Regions from separate parts of the Paenibacillus haidiansis genome, predicted to be linked through region 1. Evidence: riboswitches for the same ligand, from Rfam matches in the RefSeq annotation. Region 1 holds a riboswitch; each other region holds the start of a gene.
The links. A riboswitch is a leader RNA that binds a small molecule or an ion and turns the genes downstream of it on or off. The one in region 1 is predicted to bind cyclic di-AMP.

Region 1 (4,480 bases):
CCAGGCGATCGGCCTGGAAAGCCTGTCGCGGATCGAGGCGTTCGACAACTCCAACATTCAAGGGGCCAATCCCGTGTCCGCGATGGTCGTGTTCATCGACGGGAAACCGGAGAAGAAGGAGTACCGGAAGTATAAAGTCAAGACCGTCCAAGGTCCGGACGATTACGAAACGATGCGCGAGGTTATCCGCCGCAGATACGAGCGGGTGCTGAAGGAAAATCTGCCGCAGCCCGATCTGATCATCGTCGACGGCGGCAAAGGCCAAATCTCCGCGGCGGTCGACGTTCTGGAGAACGAGCTGGGCTTGTTCATTCCGGTGGGCGGCCTTGTCAAGGACGCCAAGCACCGGACCGCCCAACTGATGGTGGGCGATCCGCCGGAGCCGATCCATTTGCCCCGCGACAGCCAGGAATTCTATTTGCTGCAGCGGATTCAGGACGAGGTGCACCGCTTCGCCATCTCGTTCCACCGCGAGCAGCGCGGCAAATCGATGGTCGCTTCGCGCCTCGATGCCATCCCCGGCATCGGGGAGAAGCGCCGGAAAGCGCTGCTTAAGCATTTCGGCTCGCTGAAAAAAATAAAAGAGGCCTCCGTCGAAGACTTCCGGCCTCTTTCCATTGGCGACAAATTAGCCAAGCAAATTATAGATGCCCTCCGGGAGGAAGAGGAGTCGTGAACAACGGCTCTTCTTTTTTTTGCGGCGGAACGGGCGGCCGTTCCTTCCCCGGAGGATTGAACAGATAGATGACATATGCGACGATCGCCGGCAGCGCGATAAAGAAGATGCCGGCCGCGATATTCAGCGCACCGCCCGTAAACATCACGCTGATCGACATCAGCAGGCTATCGAAGATGACGTGGGCGAACATGACGGTAATAAAGCCGTAGCGCAGGAAAATGAAACTGAACAATAAGCCGATGAACAGCAGCTCGATCGGGCGGGAGATGACCGGGTAGATCGGGTACAGCGTGTGCCCGAACGCCCAGATCAGCGTCGTGATCACGCTGGCCGCAACCGTGCTGCGGAACATTTTCTTCAGCATCGGGATGCCGAACAGCCGGTATACGGCTTCCTCGCCGATCCCCGCCACCCAAGCCAGCAGCGGGAGCAAGGCGGGATAGAGCATATTGTAGGTCGATTGCGAATCGTCCGTGGTGGACCACATATGGATCGTATTTTCCAGCACGAGAAAGATGACCGACTGGACGCCGAGCAGGATAAGCGCCCAAGCGTAGCCGTCCCAAACCGCGGACAGCACATGGCGTCCGTACCCTTGTTCTTTGGCGCGAGGCCACAGAGCAATCCCCTGTTCGCGCCAGAGCCCGTCGCCGCCGACCAGCGAGAAATAAATCGACGCGGCCATGATCAGCGTGACGATGCCTTGGATGAACATGCTAAAGATCAGAATCGGACCGCTGATTCCCTCTTTTTCAAAATAAGGGAGCATATTGATCGCGGAGCCCAAGGAAATAAGGAAATATACCGAAGCCAGGATAATGCCCCGTTTGAACGAAGTATGTATTCTTTTCAGGGCGCTGTACACGATAGCGAGAATGCCGAGCACAAAAGTCATCAGCGCATAACCGACATAAGTGAGCCAATTGGCGATCGTGGTCTGGCGATCGATATAATCCGTATAGCTTTGCGGTATGTCAAAATAACTTTCAACCATGGTAACCCGTCCCCCGTCGTAGGTTACGCCGACTTCCGCCTGAGCTTCGCCGACGGTATAACCGGAGAGCGTAAGCAACAGCCCGTTTGGAACCTCGTCCACGACCATCTCCGTATTTTCGTCGAATCCCAGCGCCGACAGGATCGGATTCGCCTGCTCGAGAATTTGTTCCCAGCTCGAGCTGACGGATAGCTCGTAATCCCCGGTTTTCTCAAAGCCGACCACCTTCCCCGTCGTCATATGAACATCGACCGTCAAGGCGCTTGTCTCCGCGTCCGGATGTTCAAACCGGACCTGGAACACGTCGTAAGGAAACTGTTTGTCGTATTTTTTCAAGAAATCCGCCATCAAATCTTCCCGGGTCAAATACCCGTAAACATCGGAGTCGGTATCGTAGGTAACCAAAGCTTCCCCCAAATCGCCGGCGTAGCCGAGCGCCGTTGCCGCGAATTTGGCGGCGGATTCCCGGGCCTGCTCCTTGGTGATGATCTGAGTCGACTGCTGAACTTGCAATGATTCGGAATCGGTGGTGGGCAGAAGCTGCACCCAGATAAACACGATGAAACCTATCGCGGCGAGGAGCCACAGGGTCCGGGTCTTTGGCCTGCGCCCGTACGGCTCTGGATGTGGGTCGGAATACATGCAAAAACTCCTTTAAACAATATTTTTTTGGCAATACGGTATGATTTTGGTGTATCCATGTCACAGTAAAGATAACACAGGGCGGATTTCTGCGCCAGAGACGAGGGGCTTTTCTTGAAATACCGCAATAACTCCGGCAAACAAAAGCATGGCTTAGAGAAGCGATCACCTTTGCGCTTGTTTCATCCGATTTCAGTTATTATCGATGTTTTTCATCCAAAAATACCTTTGTAGCGGGGGGAAATAAAGCTTATAATCCATTTGACGAAAATGAAATGAAAAATGATGAAATTAAAATAATCGCGATAAATGAATAGTTTGGCCGAATTTCAACCGAAAACGGGGGAACCGATTTTTTGGGGTGAATTTCGCTGATTCGTCCGGCTTCGGCCTGGTGAAGATGCGAATAGGGCAGCCGTGCAAGCCCGAATCCGTCAGCTAACCTCGTAGGCCTTTGCAGCAGGGACCAATCTAAAGGCATTGGATTTCCAGTGCTTTTTTCTTTTTGCTTTTCAAACCGATAATGAGGTGAACAACATTGCTTTCCAAATGGTTCAAATTCTCTCCTCCCCAGGTGTTAGTGCTGGGATTCGCGCTTATTATTCTCGCCGGGGCGCTGCTCCTGATGCTGCCGATTTCGAGCGCCACCGGGGAGTCGCTGCCTTTTGTCGATGCGTTCTTTACGGCTACCTCGGCAACCTGTGTAACCGGACTGGTCGTCGTGGATACGGGAACTTATTTCTCCACCTTCGGACAGGTGGTCATCATGCTGCTGATCCAGATCGGAGGCCTCGGCTTCATGACGATGGCGACGCTGTTTGCCCTAGTATTCAAACGGAGAATCTCGCTCAAGGAGCGCCTGCTGCTGCAGGAAGCAATGAACCAGAATACAATGGAAGGCATCGTTAGGCTGATCAAAAAAGTGCTGATGTATTCCCTCGTCATCGAAAGCTGCGCCGCGCTGCTGTTCGCGATCCGCTGGTCGTTCGACATGCCGTTTGGCCGGGCGCTGTATTTCGGCGTTTTCCATAGTGTCTCCATGTTCAACAACGCGGGCTTCGATTTGTTCGGCGAGTATCGCAGCCTTACGCAGTATGTCAGTGATCCGCTTGTCAATTTTGTGGCGATATTCCTTATTGTTTCGGGCGGGTTGGGCTTTATCGTTCTGTCCGACCTGATCGAATTCCGGAAACGCCGCAAGCTGTCGCTGCATTCCAAAGTGGTGCTGTCGATGACCGCCGCGTTGATCGTGATCGGCGCGCTGGTAATTTTCGTGTTTGAATTCACCAACCCTAAGTCACTTGGCTCACTGGGCTGGTCCGGGAAATTCTGGGGCTCGCTCTTTCAGTCGGTCACGCCGCGGACGGCGGGTGCCAATACGCTGGACATCGGCGGGCTTCGTCAAGCCACGCAGTTCTTCATAATTATTCTGATGTTCATCGGGGCTTCGCCTAGCTCCACCGGGGGCGGGATCAAGACGACGACATTTACCATTCTGGTCGGGGCGGTGATCTCCATGATCCGCGGACGCACGGACCTGGTGCTTTTCCGTTACCGGTTTGCCCAGGAAAGAATTTTCAAAGCGGTCACGATCACGATGCTCGCTTTGTTTCTGGTCGTTGCCGTCGCGATGGTGCTGTCCACGACGGAGGATGCCAGCTTCCTCAGCATCCTGTTCGAAACGACGTCCGCCTTCGGCACGGTGGGGCTGTCCATGGGGCTTACGGGTAAGCTCACCGTCCTGGGGAAAATCATTATCAGCTTCACCATGTTTGCCGGACGGCTCGGTCCCTTGACGCTCGCTTATGCGCTTGGGCCGAAGAAGGGTAAAGAATTGTATAGACATCCCGAAGGCAAAATGATTATAGGATAAGGGGAAAAGAAAGATGAAAACACAGCAGTTTGTAGTGATCGGATTGGGGCGGTTCGGCTCCAGTCTGGCGCTTGAGCTGATGAACCTCGGTTATGAGGTGCTTGGCGTGGATCGCAATGAAGAAGTGGTCGACGAATGGAGCGATCGGCTCACCCATGCCGTGGTGGCGGACGCCACCGATGAAGAGGTGCTGAAATCGCTCGGCGTGCGGAATTTCGACTGCGGCATTGTGGCGATCGGCAACGATATCCAAATGAGTATTCTGAGCGCCATCCTGCTTAAGGAGATCGGT
Region 2 (4,480 bases), on a different contig from region 1:
ACCTGTTCCCGGCCGGGCAATGTAAACATTAACACGACTGCGAAGATGCATGCCACGGCGAGTATTCCGCTCATGATCCACTTCTGCATTCCAATCGTCCCTCCTATGTAAGCTACCCCTCCATTATAGCGGAACATGTTGGCCGATCATAGCGTTTGTGACAAAAAAAGTAATGATTTATTGTAATTTACGCAAAAAACAGCAGTTTAATGTGTGATTGTTCATAGACGGATGAAGAATGTTATTCTGCAGCAGTCGGGATACCCCGAAAAACCATGCAATAAAAAGGCTTGGAAATGCCGCCGGGCGTCATTTTTTCGTACAGATCGGTGATGACGAAGCCGGCCTTTTGGTACGCCCGAATTGCCCGGGTATTCCAGGTCAGCACCTCCAGATCGATCACGTCCTGCGGTTTCCGCCGTCTGGCCTCCTCCACGATGGTGAGCACAAATGATTTCCCCAAGCCGTGGCCGCATAAATCGGGCCGCATGCCAATACCGAGGCGCGTAACCCCCTCCATGGGAAAGTACTGGGCAAATCCGGCAAGTTCGCCCTGTTCGTTCAGCAAGGAAACGTACTGCTGGGCTCTTAAGGTAGGGTTGCCGAACTCGACATCGAGCGCTTTCATTTGTTCCCAAGGGAGCCAGCTATAAATATCATACGGAGAATCGTAATGCCAGGTACAGATATCCGCGCCGTGGCTTTCTTCCATAGGGACGATCCGGAATGGGGGGATTGTTTTTTCCATCTGTCTTCGCCTCCTTAAACGATAGGAATGCATAGGCTATTCAATGTGACTGGCTCAAGTTCTTTTTAACCTCACTCTAAACGTAATTTCTTTGCTTGTAAAGGCTTGAAGCCCACGAACCCGAGAGGATAAGGGAAGAAAAATTTCTTGGGTTTGCTGAAATTTCCGTTTAGCTTTTCTCCGGACGGGGTAAATTTTGGATATAACGAGGATTGGATGTAGGAGTGCGGTGGAACACGGACAGCAAAAAAATAAATCTTTATCTACATGTAACCTTTGATACCGGTCCTTCGTTAAATGGGTAGTGGCAGCAAAAAAAAAGACCGCGGACGATTCCGGCCAGAATCGCTCACGGTCCAACGGGTTTTAAGGTGTAGGGTCTCCAGCTTTGAGGGGTAATCAGGATTCGGCGGCAAAGGTGCTATAGCCCCAATTGCTCAGAATTCTTTTTGCCCCTACATAGCGCGTCTTATAGTAGCTGTTGTCCAAATTATCGATATTGATTCCTTTGGAAGACGAGGCATGGGCGAATTTCCCGTCGCCGACATAAATGCCGACATGGGAGATGCCGCTGCCGGAAGTGTTGAAGAATACCAGGTCGCCCTCTCTCAGTTGGCTTTTGGCCACCGGAGTGCCCTGCTTGTACTGGGCTGTGGATACACGGGCGAGGTCGACACCGAATTTCTGGAACACGTATCTGGTAAATCCGGAACAATCGAAGCCCGCGGTAGTGACGCCTCCGTATTTATAAGGCGTGCCGATCACGGAATTAACTACGGTGTCCAATGTGCTGTCGGCAAAAGCGCTTCCGGTTCCCATCGTGAACAGGATGGCCAAACTCGTCGCTGCTGCAGCAAACGTCTTTCTCAAGATATAAAACTCCTTCCAAGGCCTGCGAGGTTAGCTTAAGGATTCGGTTGAAGGTTCCCTATGATCCTTGGATAACGGATCAATTCACCCAAAGTGGTTCCCCCGTTTCCCGGGTGTCGGGAATTCGGCTGTTCTTGTTGATTGCACCCGAAAAAACACGACATGATCAAAATGATTACAAATACGACAATAATAATTACAAAGTTGTTACCATTTACTTTGGTTATTTTACCAAACCTCTTCATGTATTGGCAAGCCGATTGCGGCCTTTTTTGCTAAATAGGTTAATTTGAACTGTTTTAAGCGGTCACCACAACTATTTAGTAGGAAAGGGTTCCTAATCCTCACCCGTATAAAATGAAAAAGACCCGCGAGATCCTGGTTAAAGAATCTCTACGGGCCCTTGCTTATCCGTTCAAAAATGTTACCTTACGATTCACTGGTAACTTCATCATATTTGTCGGAGCTCATGATCCGCTTGGCGCCGACATAGCGTTCGACGTAATACTTTTCGCTTAATTTGCTGATGACTACACCCTTGGAGGTGGAGGCATGAGCAAACTCGCCGTCGCCGACGTAGATGCCGACGTGGGAAATGCCTTTGCCTGAGGTGTTGAAGAACACCAGGTCGCCGGCAATCAATTCATCCTTGGACACTTCGGTTCCCATTTTGTATTGGGAAGCCGATTGATGCGGCAATTCAATGCCGATCTTTGCGAAGACGTACATCGTAAATCCGGAACAATCAAAGCCTGAAGTCGTCGTTCCGCCCGATTTGTAATCGGAACCCAAAGCCGGTTCGATGGCGCTGTTCAATTTGGAATCCGCGAAAGCGCTACCAGTTCCGATGGAAAATACAATTGCAAGGCTTACTGCCGCTGCGGTTAGCTGTTTCTTCAAGAATATGCTCCTTCCAATGCCTACGAGGTTAGCTTAAGGATTCGGTTGAAGGTCCCCTATGATCCCTCCGTTGCGAGATCAATTCACCCAAAGTGGTTCCCCCGTTCCCCGTTAAGGGAATTCGGCTGTAATTTACGTTTTATTCTTACAAATTCGACACCCGGCATAATACGCTGCCAATGATGACAAAATAATAACAAAATCGTTACTGAAATTGTGCTGCTGTTATTGTAACAAAGGCAAGTATATTTTGGCAATGGTTAATTAGCAAGATTGAGAGGGATAAACGCACAAAAAGACCCCCGGAAAGCGCGGAGGCCTTGTGGCACAAGGAAAAATAAAAGTGAAAAAAATTTAACTTTTTTGTGTTTTGGTATACCATAGCTGGTATTGAGAGGTTAGCGTCCACACTTGCCATAGACTGCGGATAAAAGGATAGGATTGCTGTAATATTAGGGCCAAGAGTCCGGTCCAAATCCAAGAGACGGTGCCGAACAGGAGGAACAGTCCCGCTCCGGTGGCGCCCAGAATGAGTGAAATCGCGATGCCCGGCAGAAGATGTCTTAAGCTGAGCAGCAGTGAGGTCCAGAGTCCGGCCTTAAACAGATACCCGAACTGGGCGAACAACAGCAGTTGGCGGACAAGCCAGGCGTAAACCATCCAGCCCAGCAAAATCCCGCAACCGATCAGAACGGGGGCAAGGCGGCTGCCGGGTACGGCCAACCGGGGCAACAAGGCCTGGAGCTGCGGGAGGACCCAGAAGGAAGGCAGTGCCAGCAGCGCAAGCTCCAACAAATAAAAGAGTACGACGGGCTTCCAAAATTCCTTCATTCCCCGGAAAAAAGGAAGGCCGGAGCCCCGCTCCTCGGACGGCTTAAGGCCGTAGAGGATGCCGGCTTGAATGAGCGGCGACAACAGCAGCCGCAGAGCGATCATCGCGAGCAGCAGCCAGATGTATTGGTATACCGCCGGATTATGTCTAAGCTCGAACTGTCCTTCAAGCAAATATAATATCCGGCTCATCTCCGTCGGGGGCGGGTCGGGGTACCGCGACAGGACGTCGCTAACCGCGGAGCTTACCAGCCGGTACAGAAACAGTCCCCACAGCAACTGGTACAGGAACAGGATGATCACAGAGGGAAACTGGCTCCTGACATGCCCCCATCCATTCCGAATATAGGTCATAATTTTCCCTCCTAAGAGTTTTGTGAGTGATACATCTATGAAGAGCTTCAGAGAACCTCATGATTTGCTCTACTACCACGCGAGGGCGCCGAGCAAAGTTTCAAGCAGCTTCACAACGCTTAAGGTGGTGCGAGTGCCGTCTTGTTCTTCGACCTCGGCTTTGATGTAGTTGTTGATGTGCTTGTTCTCCAATACCAGCGAATAGTCGGGATCGACCTGTACCCAGTCCAGCGGCTCTTTATACTGGAGCTTCAGTTGTACGCGGTCGCCGGCCCCGTTCCATACCTTTCTTTCCGTATGCCCATCCTTGAAGCTGAACAGTAGCGGCACCTTGGGCGCCGTCCCGCCCTGCCGGCTGATTTCCACCGTGGATTCGTAGACGGTACTCCCGTCTTTGATAACCGGCGTGACCGTAATCCGGTCGACGGAGAAATCGGCCATTTTGCCCTCATATACATATTGATTAAAATAGGCCTTCCAGCTTCGTCCCGTCGTCTGCTCGACAACCCGCTGAAAATCGGCCGTCGCCGGATGCTTGAACCTGTACTTTTGACTGTAGTTATAGAGAATCCGTTTCATCGTCTTCGTGCCGACCTGACGCTCGATATCGAGCAGCACGAGCTTGCCGCGATAATAAGCGTTCTTGGCGTAGGAGTCCGACGAGCCGTATTTCCAGGCCGGCAGCGTAAGCGAAGCCGGAGATGAGATCAGCGCGGCCTGAAGGGGCAGATTCGGCGCGATGCCGAATTCCTGCTCCATCAACTTGTCTTCGGCATA
Region 3 (4,480 bases), on a different contig from region 1:
GGAATCCCCTTTTCTTAAACGCGAAAACATGGTCGTCCCTTCACCGGTTACTAGATATACAAACTCGATACACTGTTCCGTTACATTAAAAATGCTCAGCGGTCTGCTCAGCAGCGGATAACGGTCCCATGACCGCAGCATATAGAATTGCCCCATTTCTCCGGCGAACCGGCCGGATACGGAAAGCCGGAATACCCCGGGAGCTATTTGCTCATTGGCCAATACTTCTGACAATGCTCTCTCTCCTCTCCACCAAACTGGCGCGTTAGGTTTGCTCCATACTTCATCTAAAGATGCAATTTTTCAGAGTTTAAGTCTGTGATTTATGTCACAGATTAATGCAACTCATAGTTTTGCTGTTATTTGGACATACCAGTAGATAAGATTGTTTTGGCTGAAGGGAGAGAATCGCATGTTCCGACAAAGAAAAAAAACGATCCGAATTGCCGGAGCCGTTTGCCTGATCACGGCTTTGTTTTTTTGCGCATTTGGTGTAGACACCGCCCAAGCCGCTGGCAGCGGGCTCATCATCGCGCCCTTACCCGAAAAGACCGGACACCCAGGCTCCCCCGACGCGGTCGAAACGGGGACTAAACCGTTAGGCCTCGGAGAGCTGCGCCGGAAGTATTCGGAGACTTTCAAATTCCAGGGGCCAAGGGTGAAGCAGGTTGCCCTGACATTTGACGACGTTCCGGATCCTCGCTTTACGCCGCAAGTTTTGCAGGTACTGCGCAAAGAAGGAGTAAAAGCGACCTTCTTCGTCGTCGGCCACAGGGCCAAGAAATACCCGGAATTGCTCCGGAAAATCCATGCAGAGGGACATATCATCGGCAATCATTCCTTCAGCCACCCGGTGTTCAAAAAACGCTCCTTGAAGCAGTTTCAAAGCGAAATATTGCGAACCGAGAAAATTATCTTAGGTATTACCGGCTACCGGCCCAAGCTCATTCGCCCGCCCTACGGCGAGATCAATGAAGAACAGGTGAGATGGGCCAAACAACATGGGTACACGATCGTCAATTGGAACGTCGACTCCCTCGATTGGAAAGGACTCGACCAGGAAAAAGTCGTACAGAACGTGCTAGGCACGGTCGGCCCCGGTTCTATCGTCTTGCAGCATGCGGGCGGCGGGACAGGCTCCAACCTCACCGGAACGATTGAGGCGCTGCCGGAAATCATTCATACGCTGCGGGCCAAGGGCTACCATTTCGTAACCGTGCCGGAGCTGCTGAACATCCCGAAATATAGGTAAACAAAAAAGCGGCTCCTTCAAGAGGAGCTGCTTTTGACTTATACATGCCTTATTTGATGACGTATAGAGTAACGTCCTGGAAACCGAACTGATTAACCGTCGCCTGGCTTCCGGGAATGAAGATATCGATGCGGTTGCCTTTAATCGCCCCGCCCTGGTCGGTTGCCGTAGCGACAAACGCATTTTTCGGCAGATTGGCGTGGCTATGACCGGTCACCAGCACCTTCGTGCCCATCGGAATGACGCTCGGGTCTACGGCAATCGTACCGAGCTTGAGCGGGTTGCCGAAATAATCCACCGGGCCCCATCCGCCGTTTTCGCTGGCCGCGGACGAATAAGCCGTGGCTTTGACATTGATCGTTTTCGAATAATTAAAAGTTTTGCCCCAGGCTTCCACAACTTTATCGACCGAGGACACTTTAAAGGTCGGCAAAATCTCCGCCGCTTTGCTCGGGCTTGCCGAAGCCTTCATTACCATTGCGTTCGACTGGGCGCCCGGAATTACGATATCCAAACCGGCATAAATATTGTTGGCCTTAATACTCGGATTGGCGCTCATCAACTTGTCCAAATTCACGCCGTATTCCTTCGCGAGCAGGTAAAACGTGTCGCCCTCCTTCGCTTTATGTACCGAGTCCGCATGCGCCGGAACCGCCTGCAGCGCTCCTGCCAAACCAATCGCGATGATTGCCGCCTTTACGGCGCGTGCCCATTTCAAATGCTTATTCATAAGTTCCTCCTTTAATATCGCCTGCGGAGTTAGTTGTCGGATTCGGAACAAAGGAATAGTCCCGGCGCTCTTATTCTGCGCTTCACCCCAAGAAAGCAGCGCTTTGGCGAACCGGCCGTTAAGCGGCTGTTTCAAAGAATCGTCCCCCGCACCTGTTATGACAGGTTTTGGCTCATTCAATATATCACAATTTTGTAACCAGTAGATGATGCAAATGTTGCCAAAATCTATAAAACAGCGGTATATCAGCATTTTTTGGTTATGATATTGATTACAAATTCGTAAAAATAAAAAAACCGCCGGCGTATTCGCCGAGCGGTTACAGGCTTTATAAAGATGTGGTTACAGCACCTTGCTGAGGAAGTCCTGAGTGCGTTGATTTTGTGGAGAATTAAACACCTGCTGCGGGGTGCCCTGCTCCATAATCACGCCTTGGTCCATGAACAGAATCCGGTCCCCCACCTCGCGGGCGAAGCCCATTTCATGGGTGACGATCACCATCGTCATTCCTTTATCGGCCAGGCTCTTCATGACCTCCAGCACCTCGCCGACCATTTCCGGGTCAAGCGCCGAGGTCGGTTCGTCAAACAGCATGACATGCGGCTCCATCGCGAGCGCACGGGCAATGGCGATCCGCTGCTTCTGTCCGCCGGACAATTGCGAAGGGTAGGCGTCGCGCTTGTCCGCCAGGCCCACCGTTTGCAAAAGATCCATTGCGATCGCTTCGGCTTTGGCCTTATCCATTTTTTTGACGCGGATCGGAGCCATCGTAATATTGTCGATCACGGATTTGTGCGGAAACAGGTTGAACTGCTGGAACACCATGCCCATCTTCTCGCGCGTCTTATTGATATTGTGGCGCTTGTCGGTGATGGATTCGCCTTCAAAGGTAACTTCCCCTTCCGTCGGCTCCTCCAGCAAGTTCAGGCAGCGCAGAAACGTACTCTTCCCCGAGCCGCTCGGGCCGATGATTACGACGACCTCACCCTTGGAAATCTCCAGATCGATGCCTTTCAAAATATGCAATTGTCCGAATTTTTTGTGCAAATTTTTAACGGTGATCACTGGCCTTCAACTTCCTTTCGAACAGACCCAGAATACGGGACAATGTAAATGTCAAAATAAAGTAGATTACCGCAACGATCAAGTATGGCGTCATTCCGTCATACGTAATGCCGACGACGGCCCCGGATTGGAACATCAGCTCCGTGATGCCGATAAAGGACACGATCGACGATTCTTTGATAATCGTGACGAACTCGTTCCCGATCGCCGGGAGCACCGATTTGATCGCCTGCGGGATAATGATGAACCGCAGGGACATTCCGCGGGTCATGCCCAACGAACGTGCCGCTTCGCCTTGACCCCGGTCCACGCCCTGAATGCCGGCGCGGAAAATTTCCGCCAGATACGCCGAGCTGTTGATCGAGAGCGTAATCGCCCCGGACTGGATAGCGGAAAAATTAATGTCGAACGCTGTGGAAAACCCGTAGTGAATAATTAAGAGCTGAACCAGCATCGGCGTTCCGCGCAAAAATTCCACCCAGGCGTGGCCGATAAAACGCACGATCGCCCATGGGGTCATGCGCAGCAGCGCGACGATAAGACCGAGCACAAACCCGCACAGCACGCCGATCGCCGCCAGCAGCAGCGTGTACTGCACGCCAGTCAAAAAGTAGCCGCGGTACTCCCAAAACATCGAAAAAAGCTCCATGTACCAATCATTCCTCCTATTTTACCTCAAAACCTTTGACAAAAAAACAGAAAATAGCGAATCGGCTTCGCTATTTTCCGCTTAAATCAGGTTCCTTGCTTATTGCTCGGCGAGTTCGCTTGCTTCGGTGACGAACTTGTCGATCGACCCGTCTTCAATCAGACGGTCAAGCGTCGTATTTACCTGATCGAGCAACTCCGTGTTGCCTTTCTTCACGCCGACGACATAACCTTCGTCCTCCGTTACCGGTTTGGCGTCGGTGATCGTAATGCCGTCCACGTTCTTGACGAACGACTCGGCGACGGGACCTTCAATAATCGCCGCGTCCACGCGCCCCGTCTGCAGTTGCATGATAATATCGGAGATCTTGCCGAGCGACGTCAATTTGGCACCGGCGATCTCTTTGGCGATATCCTCTTGAATCGAGCTCTTCTGTACGCCGATCTTCACCCCTTCGAGCGATTCCATCGTGGCATACTTATCTTTATTCTCGGTGACGGTTACGACCGCCTGCTCCGCTTTATAATAAATTTTGGACAAGTCCACTTGCTCGGCCCGTTCCGGAGTCGGACTCAGTCCGGAAATGACCAGATCGATGCGGCCGCTTTCCAGTTCATTCAACAAGGAGTCGAACAACATATCCTTGATTTCCAGCTCCGCGCCCAAATCCTTGGCGATTTCTTTGGCGATTTCGACGTCGAAGCCGACGATTTCGCCTTTGCTGTCCCGGAACTCATAAGGCGGGAAGTCCGCGCTCAGGCCGAGAATCAGCTTTTTGCCGGCG

Region 2: another riboswitch for cyclic di-AMP. It lies ahead of V3851_RS24595 (C40 family peptidase); the one in region 1 lies ahead of V3851_RS22165 (TrkH family potassium uptake protein).
Region 3: another riboswitch for cyclic di-AMP. It lies ahead of V3851_RS15390 (3D domain-containing protein); the one in region 1 lies ahead of V3851_RS22165 (TrkH family potassium uptake protein).

The regions. Positions count from the first base shown of each region.
Region 1 is NZ_JAZHPZ010000015.1:110,451-114,930, forward strand. It holds gene uvrC (excinuclease ABC subunit UvrC) at 1-676, shown strand, start outside; gene V3851_RS22160 (CPBP family intramembrane glutamic endopeptidase) at 642-2,315, opposite strand; cyclic di-AMP (ydaO/yuaA leader) riboswitch at 2,626-2,784, shown strand; gene V3851_RS22165 (TrkH family potassium uptake protein) at 2,854-4,188, shown strand; gene V3851_RS22170 (potassium channel family protein) at 4,202-4,480, shown strand, end outside.
Region 2 is NZ_JAZHPZ010000021.1:17,885-22,364, forward strand. It holds gene V3851_RS24580 (c-type cytochrome) at 1-89, opposite strand, end outside; gene V3851_RS24585 (GNAT family N-acetyltransferase) at 242-748, opposite strand; gene V3851_RS24590 (C40 family peptidase) at 1,148-1,618, opposite strand; cyclic di-AMP (ydaO/yuaA leader) riboswitch at 1,623-1,758, opposite strand; gene V3851_RS24595 (C40 family peptidase) at 2,048-2,518, opposite strand; cyclic di-AMP (ydaO/yuaA leader) riboswitch at 2,521-2,655, opposite strand; gene V3851_RS24600 (hypothetical protein) at 2,873-3,703, opposite strand; gene V3851_RS24605 (M1 family metallopeptidase) at 3,776-4,480, opposite strand, start outside.
Region 3 is NZ_JAZHPZ010000007.1:71,497-75,976, forward strand. It holds gene V3851_RS15380 (dihydroorotate dehydrogenase electron transfer subunit) at 1-234, opposite strand, end outside; gene V3851_RS15385 (polysaccharide deacetylase family protein) at 413-1,252, shown strand; gene V3851_RS15390 (3D domain-containing protein) at 1,302-1,982, opposite strand; cyclic di-AMP (ydaO/yuaA leader) riboswitch at 1,986-2,165, opposite strand; gene V3851_RS15395 (amino acid ABC transporter ATP-binding protein) at 2,325-3,047, opposite strand; gene V3851_RS15400 (amino acid ABC transporter permease) at 3,034-3,696, opposite strand; gene V3851_RS15405 (transporter substrate-binding domain-containing protein) at 3,796-4,480, opposite strand, start outside.